Regions from separate parts of the Tenacibaculum sediminilitoris genome, predicted to be linked through region 2. Evidence: riboswitches for the same ligand, from Rfam matches in the RefSeq annotation. Region 2 holds a riboswitch; the other holds the start of a gene.

Region 1 (10,165 bases), on a different contig from region 2:
TTCTAGCAAGCTCTATTTTAATGGGCTTATTACGATACCAAAACAACAAAAAACAAAAACAACATACTGATAAACAAAGAGTTATGCGCAAACCAATTACATTCTCCAACCAACAAAATGACGCTTTGTTTGTTTTGATAAAGTCTTTATCGAAGTCAGAAAAGCGACAATTTAATTTATATGTTGGTCGTTTAGGGGGTAATGTAGATGCTAAATTTTTTGCGCTTTTTAAATTACTTGAAAAACAAAAAAGTTACAACGAAAAGGCTATTATTAGTAGTGGTGTAGTGAGTAAACAGCAGTTATCTAACTTAAAAGCTCATTTATACAAGCAAATTCTTATTAGTCTTCGCATGAATCCTGCTCATAAAAATATTAGAATTCAAATACGTGAACAACTAGATTTTGCTACGGTTTTATATCAAAAAGGATTATACAAACAAAGTTTAAAATTGCTAGACAAAGCAAAAAACATGGCGATTGAGAATGAAGAAAAAAATATTGCCTATGAAATTGTTGAACTAGAAAAAGTTATTGAAAGTCAATATATAACACGAAGTATTGACACACGTTCTGATGAGTTAACCATTCAGGCAAAAGAGCTTAGCATGCAAAATGTTGTTGCTAGTAAGTTATCTAATTTGTCGCTACAACTTTACGGAACTTTGTTAAAAAATGGCTATGTTAAAAATGATAAGGAACTTAAAAGAGTTAATACTTATTTTTACTCTAAGCTTCCTGAATATACTTATGAGGATTTAGGTTTTAGAGAAAAACTATGGTTATATAAAGCACATTTATGGCATAGTTTTTTAACACAAGATTTTTTACAGAGCTATAAGTATGCGAATAAGTGGGTAGATTTATTTAAGAATGATGCTAAGAATATTTCTTTGCACCCTGTTTTTTATTTAAAAGGGAAGAATTACTTATTAGAAAGTTTATTTTTTATAAAGCATTATGATAAGTTTAAAGAAGAGCTTTCGGTTTTTGAAGAGGAAATTGAACAAAAAACTATTCCGCAAAATAGCAATACTGAAACGCTTACTTTCCTATACTATTATGCTAATAAATTACACCTTCATTTCTTAGAGGGTAGTTTTGCTAAAGGTGAGTATTTAGTGGCTATTATTAATGATATGATTGATGATTATAAAGATCGTCTTGACAATCATCACATCGTCGTTTTCTACTACAAAATAGCTTGTTTATACTTTGGTATGGGTAAAAATAAAGAGTGTATTTTATACTTAAACAAAATAATTAAACCAAAAAACATTCAGGTTGCAAACGACTTACAGTGTTTTGCCAGGATTCTTTCTTTAATTGCTCATTACGAGTGTGGGTTGGATTATGACTTGGAACGACAGTTTAAAGACACGTATCGTTTTTTGCTAAAAATGGAAAATTTACAAGAGGTTCAAAAAGAGTTTATTTCTACTATTAAAGCTTTGGGTGACGTATATCCTCATCAAATAAAAAAGGAATTAAAAAAAGTACACAGTCGTCTTAAAATTTATGAGAATCACCCATATGAAAAAAGAGCTTTTTTGTACTTAGATATTCTTTCATGGCTTGAAAGTAAAATTGAAAATAAACCTGTGGCTCAAATTATTAAAGAAAAATTTGATTGTTCTAAAAACTGTTAATATTTCATTTTTAAGTGATGGGAATGACATGATAAACACTTCTTATTACAATAGTAAGTCATAATGCGTCACTGGAAATAGGGTGAAATAATTTTTATATTGGATTCTGAATAAACAGATTACTTCGTAGTGCCTTCCTCTTAATGACGTAAGAAGTACTAAAACAAATCTGTCATTTCGACTGAAGGGAGAAATCTCATTAAAGATGAGCTACTCATATTCATAAGATTTCTCACACTTCATTTTAATCGGTTCGAAATGACAGATTTTTTATTAAAATACTGCCTCGGCAATTTTTTTAATGTTGGTTGACCTCCCCATTGAGTAATAATGCAAAATTGGCACGCCTTTTTGAAGTAATTCTTTACTTTGTGCAATGCACCATTCTATTCCTACTTGTCGTACTTCAGCATTTTCTTTGCAGTTCACTACTTCTTTTACCAAAGCATCTGGTAAATCTACTTTAAATCGGTGTGGTATTAAATTTAATTGTTTTTTGGTTGAAATAGGCTTTAACCCTGGAATAATAGGAACTGTAATACCTTCTATTCTACATTTATCAACAAATTCAAAGTATTTTTCATTGTCAAAAAACATTTGTGTTACCACGTAATTTGCGCCGTTTTTAATTTTCTTTTTTAAGAAATGAATATCAGAATCTAAACTTGGTGCTTCCATGTGCTTCTCAGGATATCCAGCTACTCCAATACAAAAATCAGTTTTTGATGAGTTTTGCAAGTCATCATCCAAATACCTCCCTTTGTTTAAGTTTTCTATTTGTGTAACCAATTCACTTGCATAGGCATGTCCTTCTTTTTCAGGTTTAAAATAGGTTTCACTTTTTACTGCATCACCACGCAATGCAACTACATTATCAATCCCTAAAAAATCGAGGTCAATTAAAAAATTCTCGGTATCTTCTTTGGTAAAACCTCCACATAAAATATGTGGAATAGCGTCTACCTGATATTTATTTTGAATCGCCGCACAAATACCAACAGTACCTGGGCGTTTTTTTACCACTTGTTTTTTTAACAATCCCTCACCCAATTCTTTATATACGTATTCCTCACGATGGTAAGTTACGTCTATAAAAGGAGGTTTGAACTCCATTAACGGATCAATATTTTTAAATATTGACTCAATTGTATCTCCCTTTAACGGAGGTAGTATTTCAAATGAAAACAACGAAGTTCCATTTGCTTTCTCTAAGTGTTGTGTTACCTTCATAAGTATGGCTTATAAAGGCGTATTTAATTATACCAATGAAGCTGCGAATAACGATATTGCTGCCATTACTAATAATTGAATTGCAAATCGAATCTCTAAATTATATTTTTTCATCTGTTTAATTTTGTTGATTTTTATACTGCAATATTACTAGCCTTTTGTAGTTTTTTGTTTACCTAACTTATAAGTTATTGTTAATTAAATACGCTCTTTTATTTGTTTATTTTAAATTATTATTAATTGTCTGATATATTTGGATGTAACCATTTCCTAGCTTTTTCTAAGGAAATGTTTTTTCTTTCCGCGTAATCTCTTACTTGATCGTCTGTTATTTTACCTAAACCAAAATAGGCAGCTTCGCTATTGGCAAAATAATATCCTGAAACTGCTGCCGCAGGCCACATGGCTAAACTTTCTGTGAGTGTTACCCCAATAGCAGATTCTACTTGTAACAACTTCCAAATCGTTTCTTTTTCTAAGTGATCTGGACAAGCTGGATATCCAGGTGCTGGACGAATTCCTTTGTATGCTTCTTTTATCAATTCATTATTGGTTAAGTTTTCTTCTGAAGCATATCCCCAATGTTTTGTTCTTACTCTATGATGCAAATACTCGGCAAAAGCTTCGGCAAAACGATCGGCAATTGCCTGTGCCATAATAGCACTGTAATCGTCGTGATTTTCTTTGTATCGTAATGCTAATTCATCTGCACCAAAAATGGCCGTACAAAAGGCACCTATATAATCTGTTCTTTCTGTTTCTTCTGGGGCAATAAAATCTGCTAAGGCAAAACTAGGTTTCCCTTCACGCTTTTTTAATTGCTGACGTAACGTTCTAAATACAGCTACTTCTTTTCCTTTCTTTTGTACAGAAATATCATCATCATTTATAGAGTTTGCTTCAAAAAGCCCAAAAACAGCTTTGGGTTTCAAGGCTTGATCTTCTATAATTTGTTGCAACATTTCTTGTGCATCTTTATATAAATTAGTTGCCTCTTCCCCTACTACTTTGTCTTCTAAAATTGCTGGATATTTCCCATGTAAATCCCATGAACGGAAAAACGGACTCCAGTCAAAATACGGTACCAAATCTTTTAAACTTACTTGTTCTAGTTTTTGTACGCCTAGTTCTTTGGGTTTGGTGATATTAGTAGCGTTCCAATCTATTTTGAATTTTCGTTCTCTTGCTTCTTCAATAGGTATATAATGCTTTTGCTTACCTCGTTTTAAGAATTTATCACGAAAATCTTCATAGTCTTTCTTTAATTTGGTTACATATTCATTGGAGGTTTCTTTGTTTAATAAATCCCCTACTACCGTTACTGCTCTTGAAGCATCGTTTACGTGTACTACAGCGTTTTTATACTGCGTGTCTATTTTAACAGCAGTATGCGCTTTCGAGGTTGTTGCTCCACCAATTAATAATGGAATTTGCAAGTTTTGACGCTCCATTTCTTTCGCTAAATACACCATTTCATCTAACGAAGGTGTTATCAATCCGCTTAAACCAATGGCATCTACCTTTTCATTTTTAGCAGTTTCAATAATTTTCTCTGGCGGAACCATTACTCCTAAATCTACTATTTCGTAGTTATTACAACCTAAAACAACAGATACTATATTTTTGCCAATATCATGTACATCTCCTTTTACAGTTGCCATGAGTATTTTTCCTATAGCTTGTTGTTCTTCACTTTTGTCTGCTTCTATATAGGGGTTTAAATAGGCAACTGCTTTTTTCATTACTCGAGCAGATTTCACTACCTGGGGTAAAAACATTTTTCCTTCTCCAAACAAATCTCCAACCACGTTCATCCCTGTCATTAAGTGTCCCTCAATAACATGTAATGGTTTTGCTACACTTAAACGTGCTTCTTCTGCATCTTCTTCAATAAAAACATCTATTCCTTTTACTAATGAATGTGTAATACGTTCTTGTAGTGGTAAACTTCTCCATTCTAAAACCTTCTCACTACTTTCTTTTTTATTCCCTTTTACCGTTTCAGCAAACTCTAGTAAGCGTTCGGTAGCATCATCTCTTCTATCTAAAACAACATCTTCAATATGTTCTAATAAATCTTCAGGAATATCGTCGTATACTTCCAACATCGTTGGGTTTACAATTCCTATATTCATTCCTGCTTTGATGGCATAGTATAAAAACACCGAGTGCATGGCTTCACGAACAGTATTGTTTCCTCTGAAAGAGAACGATACGTTACTTACTCCGCCGCTTACACTAACATGTGGTAAGTTTTCGCGTACCCATCGGGTAGCTTCAATAAAATCAAGTGCATTTCTTCTGTGCTCTTCCATTCCTGTTGCTACTGGAAAGATGTTTAAATCGAAAATGATATCTTCTGGTGGAAAACCAACAGTGTCTACTAATACCCTATACGAACGCTCTGCTATTTCAATTCTTCGTTCGTAGGTATCTGCTTGTCCTAATTCATCAAAAGCCATGATAATTACTGCGGCTCCGTATCGTTTAATTTGCGTGGCTTCCCAAATAAACTTTTCTTCTCCTTCTTTTAAAGAAATAGAATTTACTACTGATTTTCCTTGTACTACCTGTAATCCTGCTTCAATAATTTCCCATTTAGAGCTATCAATCATAATAGGGACTCTAGCAATATCTGGTTCAGATGCTATTAGGTTTAAAAAACGTACCATGGCTTCTTTTCCTTCAATCAAACCATCGTCCATGTTAATATCTATAATTTGTGCCCCACCATCTACTTGATGACGCGCAATTGCCAAGGCTTCATCAAATTTTTCTTCTTTTATCAATCGGAGAAATTTACGTGATCCTGCCACATTAGTTCGCTCACCTACATTGATAAAATTACTTTCTGGGGTAACAATTAATGGTTCTAAACCAGATAACTTCATATTTCGTCTTTCTTCACTCATCTACTAACTATTTTGTGCTACTGAAACAAACTCAGCGTGACGTGGTTTGTACTTTGCTGCTACTTCTGCTATTGCTGAAATATGTTTTGGTGTGGTACCACAGCATCCCCCTACAATATTGATTAAATTTTTCTTTAAGTATTCTTCTATCTGCTCTGCTGTTTCTTCTGGGGTTTCGTCATATTCTCCAAAGGCATTGGGTAATCCTGCATTGGGATGTGCCGAAATAGCAAATTCTGTTTTAGAGGCTATTGCCTCTAAATGAGGTTGTAATAAGTTGGCTCCTAAAGCGCAATTAAACCCTACGGATAGTAACGGAATATGTGATATTGAAATTAAAAAAGCTTCAGCTGTTTGTCCTGACAAGGTTCTTCCTGAAGCATCGGTAATTGTTCCAGAAATCATGATAGGAATTTTTATATTTCGTTCTGCTTTTACTTCTTCTATTGCAAACAAAGCTGCTTTTGCGTTTAGAGTATCGAATACGGTTTCTACTAACAAAATATCAGCTCCTCCCTCTATCAGTGCTTCTACTTGTTGTTTGTAGGCAATACGTAACTCATCAAAGGTTACGGCTCTGTATCCTGGATCGTTAACATCGGGAGACATGCTTGCGGTACGGTTTGTTGGGCCTATTGAACCTGCTACAAATCGAGGTTTATGAGGTTCTTTAGCTGTAAATTCGTCAGCTGCTTCTTTAGCTATTCTCGCTGATTCATAATTTAGCTCATATACCAAATCTTCCATTTGATAATCGGCCATAGCAATGGTCGTTCCAGAAAATGTGTTGGTTTCTACAATATCCGCTCCAGCAGCAAAGTATTTTCTATGTATTTCTTTTACAGCTTCGGGCTGTGTAATGGATAACAAATCGTTGTTTCCTTGTAACGGAGTTGAGTAGTCTTTAAAGCGTTCTCCACGAAAATCTTCTTCCGAAAATTTATATTCCTGAAGCATAGTCCCCATAGCGCCATCAAGCACGAGAATTCTTTTTTGTATTTCTTGATAAATGTTTGACATTCCTGATATTTAGTGTAATGTTATCAGGAAAAGAGGAAGTAAAATTCTTTTCGTTATCTCCCTGCGAATGCAGTAGAATGTAGCACCTTCTTTGTTTACACAAAGGGTTGCTAAGGTTTCAAAGGGTCTATTCCCTCCACCTTTCTTGATAACATCAATACGTTAATGAACGAGGCAAAGTTATAGTATTATTTTTATTTACCCAATTTTTATTTTAATAATTAAATTGATAAGTAAAAAAAAACATTTGTGCTATTAGGCAACAACATAATTTTATTTTATATCAGGTGTTTGAAACAAGAAGAATAAAATTATTAAGATACTTTATACAAGGATAAACTGATTAATTATTATGGAATTTCTAATAGCCTATTTTTTAAGGATTTTAATACTCACCTAAAGAATTTAGTATTAACACAGCGTTTAATGTTTATAAACTCGATAAGTTCGACCAAGAGGAGCATATGGTTAAAGCTTCTCGTATTTTAGGGAATGAACAATTAGAGTTTATTTTAGGCTACCTATTCGAGGTAATTAGAATTAAGTGGATTAAAAAGCAATATCTAATCCAAATGAAAGAAATAAAAAAATCTCTTGACCTAATGAATGATGAAAAACTAAAAACTGATTTAAAATACTAATTTTAATGATTTGCTAACTTTAAGATGTATAAAAAATTGGCAAAAAGTGCTTAATCGAGAGGTCTGTGTATCTCGTCCTAAAATAAGTTGACACAAAATCGACTTATTTTAAGACGAGACAAATACTCAATAAAAAAAGGAACGGTAACCGTTCCTTTTACTATAAATTTTTAATATTATCAATTAATCGTTTTTTAACCATATTAATGATTCGTTTATTAAACTCACTTTTTTTATGTTGATAAACTTCAAACTCTTCATCAGTAAACATTCCTATAATCAATCCAATAACTTGATTTCTTAAGCTTATATCTTTTGATAAAGATTTATTTACATATTCTTGAAAGCTATCTTTAGTAAGAGTTTTAATAAAGATTTTTTGTTTTTGGTTTGCTATATAATAAACCTTTATTAAAAGTGAATGCTGCAACTTTAGTATAGGTCTGAGGGTTTCATTTTGAAAACGTTCATCAATATTACTTGACGGTATTTTTAAAATTGGACGAATACTCAGCTTACTGTTTTCCATTTAAGTAGCTTACTATATTTTTTTCAATACGACTCAATACATTTTGGGTATCTGCTTTCACAAAGTTTTCTCCTGTGATTTGTTCGTATAGTTCAATGTATCTATTTGAAATTTCAATAACTTTTTCATCCGACATTTCAGGTATTTCTTGTCCTTCTTTTCCTTGAAATCCGTTCTCTATTAACCACTGGCGTACAAACTCTTTTGATAATTGTTTTTGCTTCTCTCCTTTTTCTTGGCGTTCAGCATATCCGTCAGCGTAAAAATAACGAGAAGAATCTGGTGTATGAATTTCATCAATCAATACAATTTCACCTTCTTTTGTTTTTCCGAATTCATATTTGGTATCTACTAAAATCAATCCTCTTTTTGCTGCTAATTCGGTTCCTCTTTGAAATAACTTTCTTGTATAATCTTCTAACACTAAATAGTCTTCTTCAGAAACAATTCCTTTTGCTAAAATATCTTCACGAGAAATATCTTCATCATGTTCTCCATTATCTGCCTTTGTTGATGGTGTAATAATTGGCTCTGGGAATTTATCATTTTCTTTCATTCCTTCTGGCATTGCTACTCCACAAAGCGTTCTCTTTCCTGCTGAATATTCACGAGCTGCATGACCCGATAAATATCCACGGATTACCATTTCTACTTTAAAAGGTTCACATAAATGACCTACTGCTACATTTTCATCTGGATTTGCTAATAACCAATTTGGAACAATATCAACTGTATCGTTCATCATTTTAGTAGCAATTTGGTTTAGAATTTGTCCTTTAAAAGGAATTTGACGTGGTAAGATTACATCGAAAGCAGAAAGTCTATCTGAAGCAATCATTACCAATAAATCATCATTAATGTTGTATACTTCTCTTACTTTTCCTTTATAAACTTCTTTTTGTCCTTGAAACTGGAAGTTTGTTTCGTTAATTGTATTCATTAGTAGATTGTTGTGTTGTTGCCCGCAAATGTAAGTATTCTACTCTTCTTTTTGAATAGTTTTTATTTGTTTTATATTTTCTAAAATAGGTGTTACAGTTACGAATGTATTCCCTTCTTCTACATAAAAAATATAAGCACTATTTTGACCTATTTTTTTGGCTTTTAGTTGAGAATCGTCTTTAAAAACTAACGTAACATTATTCTTAAGCTTACCTTCTGCTAAACGCTTTTTATAATTTATTCCCATTCCTAGTCTAAACCCTAACAATAAAGAAAAAACCATAATAAAAACAGAAACAATAAAGGCAGACTTGTTATCATATTCTTTTCTTTTTGTTTTTTTATTTGCTTCAATTCTCTTTTTCAACCATTTTATTCTCTTTAGTCTTTCTTCTATTTTTACTGAATTTTTAATAAGGAAATACAAAGACATAGAAAATATTACAAGAATTACTGACAATGCCCAATTGTTAGCTAATAATGAAATAGGAGATAAAAGTGTATCTGTGATAGTTATGTATTGTAAATACTCTATGTCTAGATAACGATAAAAAATGGTGTCACTAACTAAGCCTAAAGCAATCAAAAATATATAACCTATAGATAAATATTCTTGAAATCCTAAATTTTTAAACATACTTTACTCCGTTTCTATACTTTTATAAGCTGAGATAATTTTCTTTACTAATCGATGGCGAATTACATCTTTATCATCTAAATACACCTGTGCAATTCCGTCAATATCTTTTAACGCTAATAACGATTCTTTTAATCCAGAAACTTGCCTACGTGGTAAATCTATTTGACCTGGGTCACCTGTAATAATAAACTTTGCATGCATTCCCATACGTGTTAAAAACATCTTCATTTGTGCATGAGTGGTATTTTGTGCTTCATCTAAAATTACAAAAGCATTGTCTAAAGTACGGCCTCGCATAAAAGCTAAAGGCGCTATTTGTATGACTCCTTTTTCTAGATGTGATTCTAGTTTTTCATGCGGAATCATGTCGCGTAAGGCATCATATAAAGGTTGCATATACGGATCTAACTTTTCTTTTAAATCTCCGGGAAGAAATCCTAAGTTTTCACCTGATTCTACTGCAGGTCTTGTTAAAATGATTCGTCTAACTTCTTTTTCTTTTAATGCTTTTACAGCTAAAGCTACTGCGGTATATGTTTTACCTGTACCAGCAGGACCTACGGCGAATAACATGTCGTTTTTTTGCATTAACTCAACCATTT
Region 2 (10,165 bases):
CCAAATACGCCCCTAGCAGTTACTTTAGATCCTGCCCCTGCTCCTTGAATGACAATAGGTTGTTCTCCGTAAGATTCTGTATAAATTTCAAAAATGGCATCTGAGCCTTTTAAACTTCCTAAAGGAGAACTCTCAGGTACCGAAACTAATTTCACATCCAATTCTCCTTTTGTTTGTTGTAAATCTCCATGTAAATCTCCAATATATCGTAATACGTGTTTCTCTTCTTGTGCTTCTTTTTGTTGTTGAAATGTTGAATTTAACTTTTCTAAATTGGATAAAAACTCATCAGAAGATACTTCTCTATATGCTTCTGGAATTAAATTTTCTATTTCAATATCTTCAAACTCATTTTCTAAATCCAACTCACGGGCTAAAATCAACAATTTTCTAGCAACATCATTTCCACATAAGTCTTCGCGTGGATCTGGTTCTGTAAATCCATTATCAATTGCTTCTTGCAACACCGTTGAAAATGCAATGTCTTCCGCAGAAAACTTATTAAACAAATAGCTTAATGATCCTGAAAATACTCCTCTAATTCTAGTGATGTTTTCTCCTGAATCGTGTAATAACTTAATCGTGTCAATCAATGGTAAACCGGCACCTACATTGGTTTCATACAGATAACTTTTTTTATTTTCATCTAAGGTTTTACGTAGTTTTTTATAAAAATTATACGAAACAGTATTTGCTATTTTATTAGATGAAACTAAGTCAAACCCAGCATCGACTAACGGAATGTAATTTTCTATAAAATCTAAGCTAGCTGTATTGTCTACTGCAATTAAATTTTCTAAATGATGTTCTTTTGCATAGTCAATTACACTATCAACTGTATGCTTATCTTCCACTGCTTTTTCAAGCTCATTCGACCAATTAGTTCCAACTCCATTTTTTATTAATAATACTTTTTTAGAATTAGCAATTGCAAAAATATTCAACTGGATTTTTCGTCTTTCTAGAATCGTTTTTGAATTTTCTAAAATTTGCTCTATCAAGGTTCCACCTACTAAACCTTTACCAAAAATAGCGATGTTAATCTTTTTAGCGACTCCAAATACTTGACCATGAATCACATTTAACGCCTTGTGTAATTGCTCTTTCTTCACTACCAAGCTCACATTTTTACCTGTAATGGTATTATTAAACAATAATGGAACAACCTGGTTTTTAATCAGCGTATTATACGGATGATGAAACTCACTTAAGTCTTGCCCAATGATAGAAATTACCGATACTTCTTCAAGGATAAAAATTTGACTTACATCTTTTGTTTGTAAATCACTTTCAAACTCTTGTTCCAAGGCTTTTACGGCTGCTGCTGCATTACTTTTATCAACCACCAAACCAATTCCTCTTTCTGAGGAGCCTTGTGAAATTATACTTACACTAATTCCGTGATTACTCAACGCTTTAAAAATTCGAGCGTCTACCCCTACTTTTCCTAACAATCCTCTTCCTTCAAAATTTATCAAAGCAACGTTATCTAATACTGATAAAGATTTAATTCCTTTTGATGTTGATTTTGCTGTTATCAATGTTCCATTATCATTAGGATTGAAGGTATTTAATATTCTAAGATTAATATTTTTTTCTAATAATGGAATTATGGTTTTAGCATGTAAAATAGTAGCACCGAAGTTTGCCAATTCATTGGCTTCTGAAAATGATAATTCTTCTATCTTTTTGGCATCAGCAACCAAATCAGGGTTTGCAGTAAAAATACCATCTACATGCGTATAGTTTTGTAACTCTTCGGCATCTAAATAGTTTGCCAATAATGAGGCTGTATAATTGCTTCCGTTTCTTCCTAAGGTAGTTGTTTCATTTTTTAAGTTTGAGGCAATAAATCCAGCTACCACATTCACTGTTGTTCCATTGTATTGCTTGAAGTGGTTCAACACATTTTCTTTAGATATTGCAACTATTGACTGTCCGTTACCTAAGCTTTCATCTGTTTTTAACAACGCTCTTGAATCGGTAGCATTCGCATTAATTCCTTTTTGTTGTAACAAGTCGGTTACTGTTTTTATAGACAATAATTCTCCTTGTGCCAATACTTCGTCTTTTATCTTTTGGCTATAATCTCCTAACAATCGTACCCCTTCAAATAACTTTTCTAGTCTATCAAATTCAGTAGAGAAATCTACCAATGGAGTTAATTTTGTTTGCTCATGCTTAAAAGCTTCCAAATGTTCTTTAAAAACTTCATTTTTAGCTGCTTTTTCTAAAATCTCTTCCAACTCATCGGTTGCCTTTCCTCTGGCTGAAACAACTACAGCTATATTTTCTCCTTCATTAATTTTTTGTTCTATGATAGCTACTACATTCTGTATGCCTTCATTCGACAAAGATTTTCCGCCAAATTTTAAAATTTTCATTCTTTTGTTTGTTGATTTTTGATTGAATATAGGTTCAATTATTTTTTCTAATTGTTTGTATTCTATTAAGAAAGCGTCATGTCCGTGATCTGAATTAATTTCATTATAAGTTACATTTGTATGGACTGACGCCAGTTGTTTATGCGTTTCTCTGTTCTCTTCAGCAGTAAAAAACAAATCAGAATCTACTCCTACAATATGAATATCAGCTTCAATGGTTTCTAACACATTTAATCCTTCTCTACCTTTCGTAACATCAATTGTTTTTAATAGCTGGTTCATCAATTTGTAAGAAGCCAACTGATAGCGTTCTTGCAGTTTTTTCCCGTGATGTAACAACCAACTTTCAACATTAAAAATTTGTAGTTCTTCATTTTTAGTACGTTGAAAACGTTTTTTAAACGATTCTGGTGTTCTGTAACACAACATTGCATGCATACGTGCATCGTGTACCGGATTACTAGAGTTGGTTAAAAATTGCTCTTGTATTTGACAATTTGCTATTAACCAATCGGTCGATTTCCAGTCGGTCGCAATAGGAATTAAGTATTCTGTTATTTTTGGGTTTAACACAGTCATTTCCCAAGCTATTCCACCACCTAAAGAACCGCCTATCAATGCAAATAATTTCTTAATATTTAGCTGTTCTAGTCCTTGTAAAAAGATGTTTGCAACATCACGTGCTACTAAGCTTTTATAATCATCAATTAAAAAATCATCATAACCATTTCCTGGAATGTTAAAGCACAGAACTGTATACTGATTTGTATCAATAACCTTGTTTTCACCTACTAAATCTTGCCACCAACCATCAATTCCTGTAACATTACTATTACCTGTTAATGCATGGTTAATAAGTACCACAGGAGCAGTACCCAATGACTTTCCAAAAACTTGATAACTCAAAAGGATTTTATCGAATTGTGTACCGCTTACCGTAGTATAACTAAGAATATGTATGTGTTGTAAATCACTTTTCATTACTAATTTTTTTAGTGTTTGCCTAATACTATTGGTATTAAGCCAATATTTCTTTAGAAATTTTAGCAAACGCTTCTGCTAAATCAGTTTTTAAATCTTCAATATTTTCTAGACCTACTGATAAACGTATTAGATCTTTAGTTACTCCTGTGCTTTCTTGCGCCTCATCATTCAACTGTTGATGCGTGGTACTTGCAGGGTGTATAATTAAAGATTTGGTATCTCCAATATTAGCTAGTAATGAAAAGAGTTTTGTATTATCTGCAATAGTTTTAGCTGCTTCATAACCTCCTTTTACACCAAAGGTTACTAATCCACTTTGTCCTTTTGCTAAGTATTTATCAGCTAAAGCTTTGTATTTATTTCCTTCTAACCCTGGATAGTTTACCCAAGCAACTTCTTCTTGTTCTTGTAACCATTTTGCTATAGCCAATGCATTTTTACTATGTTTTTGGATTCTTATTTCTAAGGTTTCCAATCCTTGAATAATATTAAATGCATTCGTAGGACTCAATGCTCCTCCAAAATCACGTAATCCTTCTAAGATTAATTTAAACGTGTATGAAGCAGCTCCTAAAACTTCATGGTATACTAATCCGTGGTATCCAGCTGAAGGCTCAGTAAACTCAGGAAATTTTCCATTTGCCCAATTAAAGGTTCCTGCATCAATAATGGCTCCTCCTAACGAGTTTCCTTGTCCACCAATGTATTTTGTTAACGAGTGAATTACAATATTTGCTCCATGTTCTATCGGATTTAATAAAGCTGGTGTTGCTACTGTATTATCTACAATAAACGGAACTTCTGCCTTTTTTGCATGTGAAGAAATGGCTTGTAAGTCTAACACATCTAACTTCGGATTTCCTAAAGATTCTACAAAGAAAGCTTTGGTGTTTTCTTGTACTGCTTCAGCAAAACTACCAGGATTTGAAGCATCAACAAACGTAGTGGTAATTCCTAATCTTGGTAACGTAACATTCAGTAAATTATACGTTCCACCGTATAAACTACTCGAAGCAACAATATGATCTCCAGCTTTTAGTAAGGTTAACAACCCTGTTGAAATTGCTGCGGTACCAGAAGCAAATACAACTGCGCCAATACCTCCTTCTAAAGCAGCTAAACGATCTTGCAAAATTTGATTGGTTGGATTGTTTAATCGGGTGTAAATAAACCCTAATTCTTTTAACGAAAATAGATTTGCTGCATGTTCTGAGTTGTTAAAAACATACGATGTTGTTTGATAAATAGGAACAGCTCTTGTTCCTCCATTTTGTGTTACATCGTGACCTGCGTGCAACGCATTTGTTGCGAATTTTTGTGTACTCATTTTTCTTGTTTTTGAGTTAATAAAAAATTAAACCAAAAGCCAAAACACATCTTTGTTAGATGTTGCTTACTAGAAAAATGTTATTAAGAAATTATAAGAAGGTTCTTGTAGAAATAAAGAAACTTCTTTGGGTTATCTATCCTCGAGTTTTTTACGCTCTGGTAGAATTTAGCACCTTCTTTGTTTGCACAAAGGGTTGCTAAGGTTTCATAGGGTCTAATCCCTCCACCTTTCTTGATAACATCGTCAATAAGTGTTTGAACTTTTACGAGTACAAATATTCAATTATAAAATTGAATATTCCAAATTTATTTTGAATTTTATTAAAAAAGAGTTTTGAATTATCTTCAATAAACATAAGTAAAATACTAAAAATCAGAAACTTAAACAAATCAACCTAAACCAAAAGTTTATGTTTATTTTTATCTTAAGAACTACAAGATAACATAGAACAACCCACTTTATTTCGTGCCCATTCAGGACGTTTTACGAACCATTTTTCGTTTTCTGGCTGCTCATCATAAGGGTTTTTCAACAATAAATATAACTCATTTAACAATACAAAATCATTTTTATTTGCATCATTAATTGCTAATTGTGCCATATAATTTCTCAGTACATATTTAGGGTTTACAGCATTCATTTTTGTTTTTCTATCTTTATCTGAAATAGTTTCATTTTGTAACCTTTCTATATAATTTCGAAACCAGTTTTCCCAAGATTTTTTTATTTCATCTACAATTTCTGAAGGCGTATAAAATGCTTTTTCTATTTTTTTGATTGCCTCTTCTTTGGTATCATTTTTTGAAATATTTGACAACAATCGGAAAAAAATGGTCATATCAGTTTCTGTTCTTTGAAGTACTTCCTCAAGGTCTGAAATTAATGTTCCATCTGATTCTTGTGAAGAAAAAAGCCCCAATTTTTCTCGCATCATTTGCATATATTTTTCAGGAAATTTTTCTTGATAATTTTCCAAAACAGCTTCTAAAGGTACAGCTTCTTCAATTAGTGGGTATAAAGCATTTGCCAACTGATATAAGTTCCATAAAACCATCTCGGGCTGTGAACCATATCGGTAACGTTTATGTGTATTGTCAGTAGTATTAGGTGTCCATCCATGGTCATAACCTTCCAACCACCCGTAAGGTCCATAATCAATCGTTAAACCTAGAATTGACATATTATCTGTATTCATAACCCCATGCACAAATCCTACACGCTGCCAATGAATTACCATTTCTAAACTACGTTCGGCTACTTCCTTAAAAAAGGACACGTATGTTTCTTTTGAAGGTTTCCCTAAATGAGGATAATGATGTTTAACTGTATAATCAACCAGTTTTTTTAATGTTATTACATCTCCTCTGGCAGAAAATATTTGGTAACTACCAAAACGCAAAAAAGACTCGGCTGTTCTACATACAATTGCTCCTTTTTCATAAGCGGCATTTCCATCATACATTACATCTCGTAATACTTTATCTCCTGATAATGCTAATGATAAAGCTCTTGTAGTAGGTACACCTAAATGGAACATAGCCTCACTACACAAGTACTCACGAATAGAGGAACGCAACACTGCTAATCCATCTGCATTTCTCGAATATGGGGTCTCTCCTGCTCCTTTTAATTGTAAAGTCCACTTTTTGTTATCATGGGGCATTTCAAACAAATTAATCGCTCTACCATCTCCCAATTGACCTGCCCAATGCCCAAACTGATGCCCACCATAACACATCGCATACGGTTGTGTATTTAGATATACTTCATTTCCTGTAAAAACATTTTTAAACTCTTCGGAAGCTATTTCAGCTTCTGTGAGTCCTAATTCATTTACCATTTCATCCGATACATGAATAATTTTTGGATTCGATGTTTTTTTAGGAGTTACGTACGAAAAACAAGCTTCAGTAACCTGTCTTCTTTTATTTTCTTTAATTGAATCTGCAGGTAACTCTTCAGTAAAGGTATTTTGTATATTGAATTTCAACACGTTTTATTGTTCTTTTAATTTATTTGCATATAGCTTTTTCAATTTTGCCAATTTAGGTGAAATAACCACTACACAATACATTTGATCTTTATTCTTCTCATAAAAATCTTGATGACTCTCATCTGCTTTATAAAATATGGATGTTTGGCTTATTTCTGTTACAATTTCATCTTCATAATAAGAAGCCAACTTTTCTACTACTTTTTCTGCGGTTATTTGTTGTTCTTTGGTATGATAAAAAATAACGGATCGGTATTGTGTTCCTACGTCTGCCCCTTGTCTGTTTAAAGTTGTTGGGTCATGGCTTGTCATGAACATAATCAATAATTCTTCATAACTTATGATTTCAGGATTAAACGTTGCTTGCACTACTTCTGCATACCCTGTTAAACCTGAACAAATTTCTTTATAGGTTGGTATTCCTGATACAGTACCTCCCATATAACCTGATACCACTTCTTCAACTCCTTTTATTTGATTTAAAACAGCTTCTACACACCAAAAGCAACCGCCTCCAACAGTTAATACTTCTAATTTATCATTTGTCATTTCTCTCCTTTCTTTATTCAGTATCTAAAATCATTGAAGCTGAATTAATACAATAACGTAATCCGCTAGGTTCTGGTCCATCAGGAAAAACATGTCCTAAATGAGCATCGCAGGTGTTGCACATAACCTCTACACGTACCATCCCGAAAGTAGTATCTTTCTCATACTGAATAGCTTTTTCTTTTATAGGCTGTGTAAAACTAGGCCAACCTGTACCTGAACTAAATTTAATAGTTGAATCGAACAAAGGAGTATTACAACATACACACTTGTACTTACCTGCATCATAAACACTACATAAAGCCCCTGAATTAGGTTTTTCTGTTCCTTTTTGTCTTGTAACTCTATACTGTTCAGGTGTTAAAAGCTCTTGCCATTCTTCTGCTGTTTTTTCTACTCTTTTATCTGGTGTTGGACTGCCATTTACTACAAAGTTAATTACATCTTTCCATGTTAAAATTTTATCGTTCATATTCCTCATATTTTTATTTAACTCATTAGTAGTTCCTTTTTTATATTACTTACAAAATTACGATTCGTTATCTATTGAATAAATTTAATTTTTCACTATTTAAATAAAGGTTTTTATTTTTATCCATCTGACTGATTTTTATCATACTTTATCATGGTGTTTATCTAGAAATTTGAAGCATTCCTATTCTAAAAAGAATTAAGAGAACTAGAAATTATGATAATATCAACTAACAAAACAGTAGTAGATTATGTGACTGAAAACATAAAAACAGCACCTATTTTTAAGAAATATGGGATTGATTTTTGTTATCGTCGGGGTACTACAGTTGAGAAAGCTTGTATAGAAAACAAGATAGATCAAACAACTCTTGAAAAAGAACTAGCCGAAGTTGAATCAATAAATGATATTATTGAAGATTATAACAAGTGGGAACTAGATTTTTTAATGATTTATATTGAAAAAATACATCATACATACGTTAGAGAAAATATGCACCTTATTTCACAATATGCTAACAAAGTAGCTAAAGCATACGGAAATTATTATGCTGAAATTATAGAAATAAATCAATTATTTTATAAGGTAGCAAAAGACCTACTAGCACATATGCAAAAAGAAGAGCAAATATTATTTCCTTTTATAAAACAATTAATACAGGCTAAAAAAGAAGGTTTAAAAAAGACAATACCACCTTTCAGAACTATAAATAGCCCTATACAAATGATGGAACATGAACATGAACATGAAAATGTTGGAAATATTTTTAAAAAAATATCAAAATTATCTAATAACTATACTCCACCAGAAGGGGGCTGTAATACTTTTAGAGCTTTGTATGCTAAACTAGATGAATTTGAACAAGATTTATATAAACATATACATCTTGAAAATAATATTTTGCACCCTAAAGCCATTTTGCTTGAAAAGGAGATTTTATAGTTGACAAATAGGCAATCTGATTACAGGTCACTTATTTATTTAGCTTAGTATTAATCATTTAAAAACTTTTTGGAGATGTATTGTGTACATTATAATATTTAAACACCCTCCCTTATTTTTTTTCGTTTTACTGATTGATTAATAATTAAATGTGCCACATTTACCATATTTCGTAATTCGCAAAAGTGCTGTATTTATCTTAGGTGTTTTATATAGTTCTTCAACTTCTTGATAAATGATACCTAGTTTTTTTGTGCTAAAAAGTGACTTAACCATAGTAAAAGTGTCTTAACGCAATAGAAGCATTAAATAATATTAGAAAAACGGGAAAACAAGGGGAAATAGTTAAATAGTCGTCATGGAGTTAATTTTCTCAAAATTGCACCCCATCCCCCTATTCTGATATTATTTTATAAAGTTTGTTATGATTTTAAAAAAAGAAGAGGAATCTATTATAAATAAAAGAGTATTGCTTATAACTGAGGGAACTTACCCTTACAATTATGGCGGTGTATCAAGTTGGGCACATACGTTATGCGACCTAACAAAGGATGTTGATTATGTCATCTATTCGTTAAATGCTTACTATGAGAAGAAACCAAAGTATAGCATTAATGAAAACGTGAAAGAGATTATACAGGTTCCTTTGTGGGCATCATACGCTTTATCAGATATCATGAATTATGGACTTCCATACAGTCGTGTCGTTAGCAAAAAAAGTCACACATCAGATATCAATATCCAATATTATTTTCTTGATAATTTTAGAACTTTTGTTTCTAATTTAATTGGTGCTAATTGTGATTTAGATGCTCTGGAAGCTAGTGTTTATAAGCTTTGGGAGTATTTTAAAAGATACGATTTTGATCTTACTTTAAAAAATATTTCTGTATGGAAAGAATTTAAAAGCATTATTTCTGAAAATTTCAACTCAAACCAATACCACTTAACAATTAATGATGTTGCTTTTGCTTTACAATATATAAACAAGCTACTAATTACTCTTGCTGTACCCATACCTCCTGTTGATATAGCACATATAACGCTTGCTGGATTACCAATTTTACCTGCTTTAGTTGCCAAAAAAGAGTATAATGCTGCAATCGTTGCTACAGAACACGGTGTTTTTATTCGCGAAAATATGATTAATATTAGTAGTTCATCATTATCGTATTTTACTAAGAAAATAATTATTAAATGTTCTGAATCTTTGGCTCGTTTAGCCTATACAAAATCAGATTTAGTAACCTCTGTTAGTAAGTTTAATACCAAATGGGAATTTCATTATGGTTTAGCTCCACAAAAATCTAAAGTAATATACAACGGTGTAGATGAAAATAGGTTTTCAACAGGAGAAAAGCCTGAGAATTTAAAACACACACCCACTGTTGTGGCTATTGCTAGAATTTTTGCCTTGAAAGATGTTATTACCATGATAAAAACATGCGAATACGTTAAAGAGAAAATTCCTAATGTGAAATTTATTGTTTACGGTGATAAAAAAGCAGATT

What was found. A riboswitch is a leader RNA that binds a small molecule or an ion and turns the genes downstream of it on or off. The one in region 2 is predicted to bind S-adenosylmethionine.
Region 1: linked by a shared signal. The riboswitch ahead of ACKTSW_RS03470 (homocysteine S-methyltransferase family protein) and the one ahead of ACKTSW_RS06175 (O-acetylhomoserine aminocarboxypropyltransferase/cysteine synthase family protein) in region 2 are both predicted to bind S-adenosylmethionine.

Annotation. Positions count from the first base shown of each region.
Region 1 is NZ_CAZEQR010000009.1:13,356-23,520, forward strand. Features, by position in the region: gene ACKTSW_RS03455 (hypothetical protein) at 84-1,649, shown strand; gene metF (methylenetetrahydrofolate reductase [NAD(P)H]) at 1,923-2,879, opposite strand; gene metH (methionine synthase) at 3,116-5,791, opposite strand; gene ACKTSW_RS03470 (homocysteine S-methyltransferase family protein) at 5,795-6,811, opposite strand; SAM riboswitch class I at 6,862-6,966, opposite strand; gene ACKTSW_RS03475 (hypothetical protein) at 7,276-7,452, shown strand; gene ACKTSW_RS03480 (glyoxalase) at 7,613-7,981, opposite strand; gene ACKTSW_RS03485 (phosphoribosylaminoimidazolesuccinocarboxamide synthase) at 7,968-8,921, opposite strand; gene ACKTSW_RS03490 (hypothetical protein) at 8,961-9,560, opposite strand; gene ACKTSW_RS03495 (PhoH family protein) at 9,564-10,165, opposite strand, start outside.
Region 2 is NZ_CAZEQR010000015.1:11,572-21,736, reverse strand. Features, by position in the region: gene thrA (bifunctional aspartate kinase/homoserine dehydrogenase I) at 1-3,365, opposite strand, end outside; gene ACKTSW_RS06175 (O-acetylhomoserine aminocarboxypropyltransferase/cysteine synthase family protein) at 3,403-4,695, opposite strand; SAM riboswitch class I at 4,825-4,939, opposite strand; gene ACKTSW_RS06170 (protein adenylyltransferase SelO) at 5,123-6,688, opposite strand; gene msrA (peptide-methionine (S)-S-oxide reductase MsrA) at 6,695-7,240, opposite strand; gene msrB (peptide-methionine (R)-S-oxide reductase MsrB) at 7,254-7,700, opposite strand; gene ACKTSW_RS06155 (DUF542 domain-containing protein) at 7,929-8,654, shown strand; gene pelF (GT4 family glycosyltransferase PelF) at 9,079-10,165, shown strand, end outside.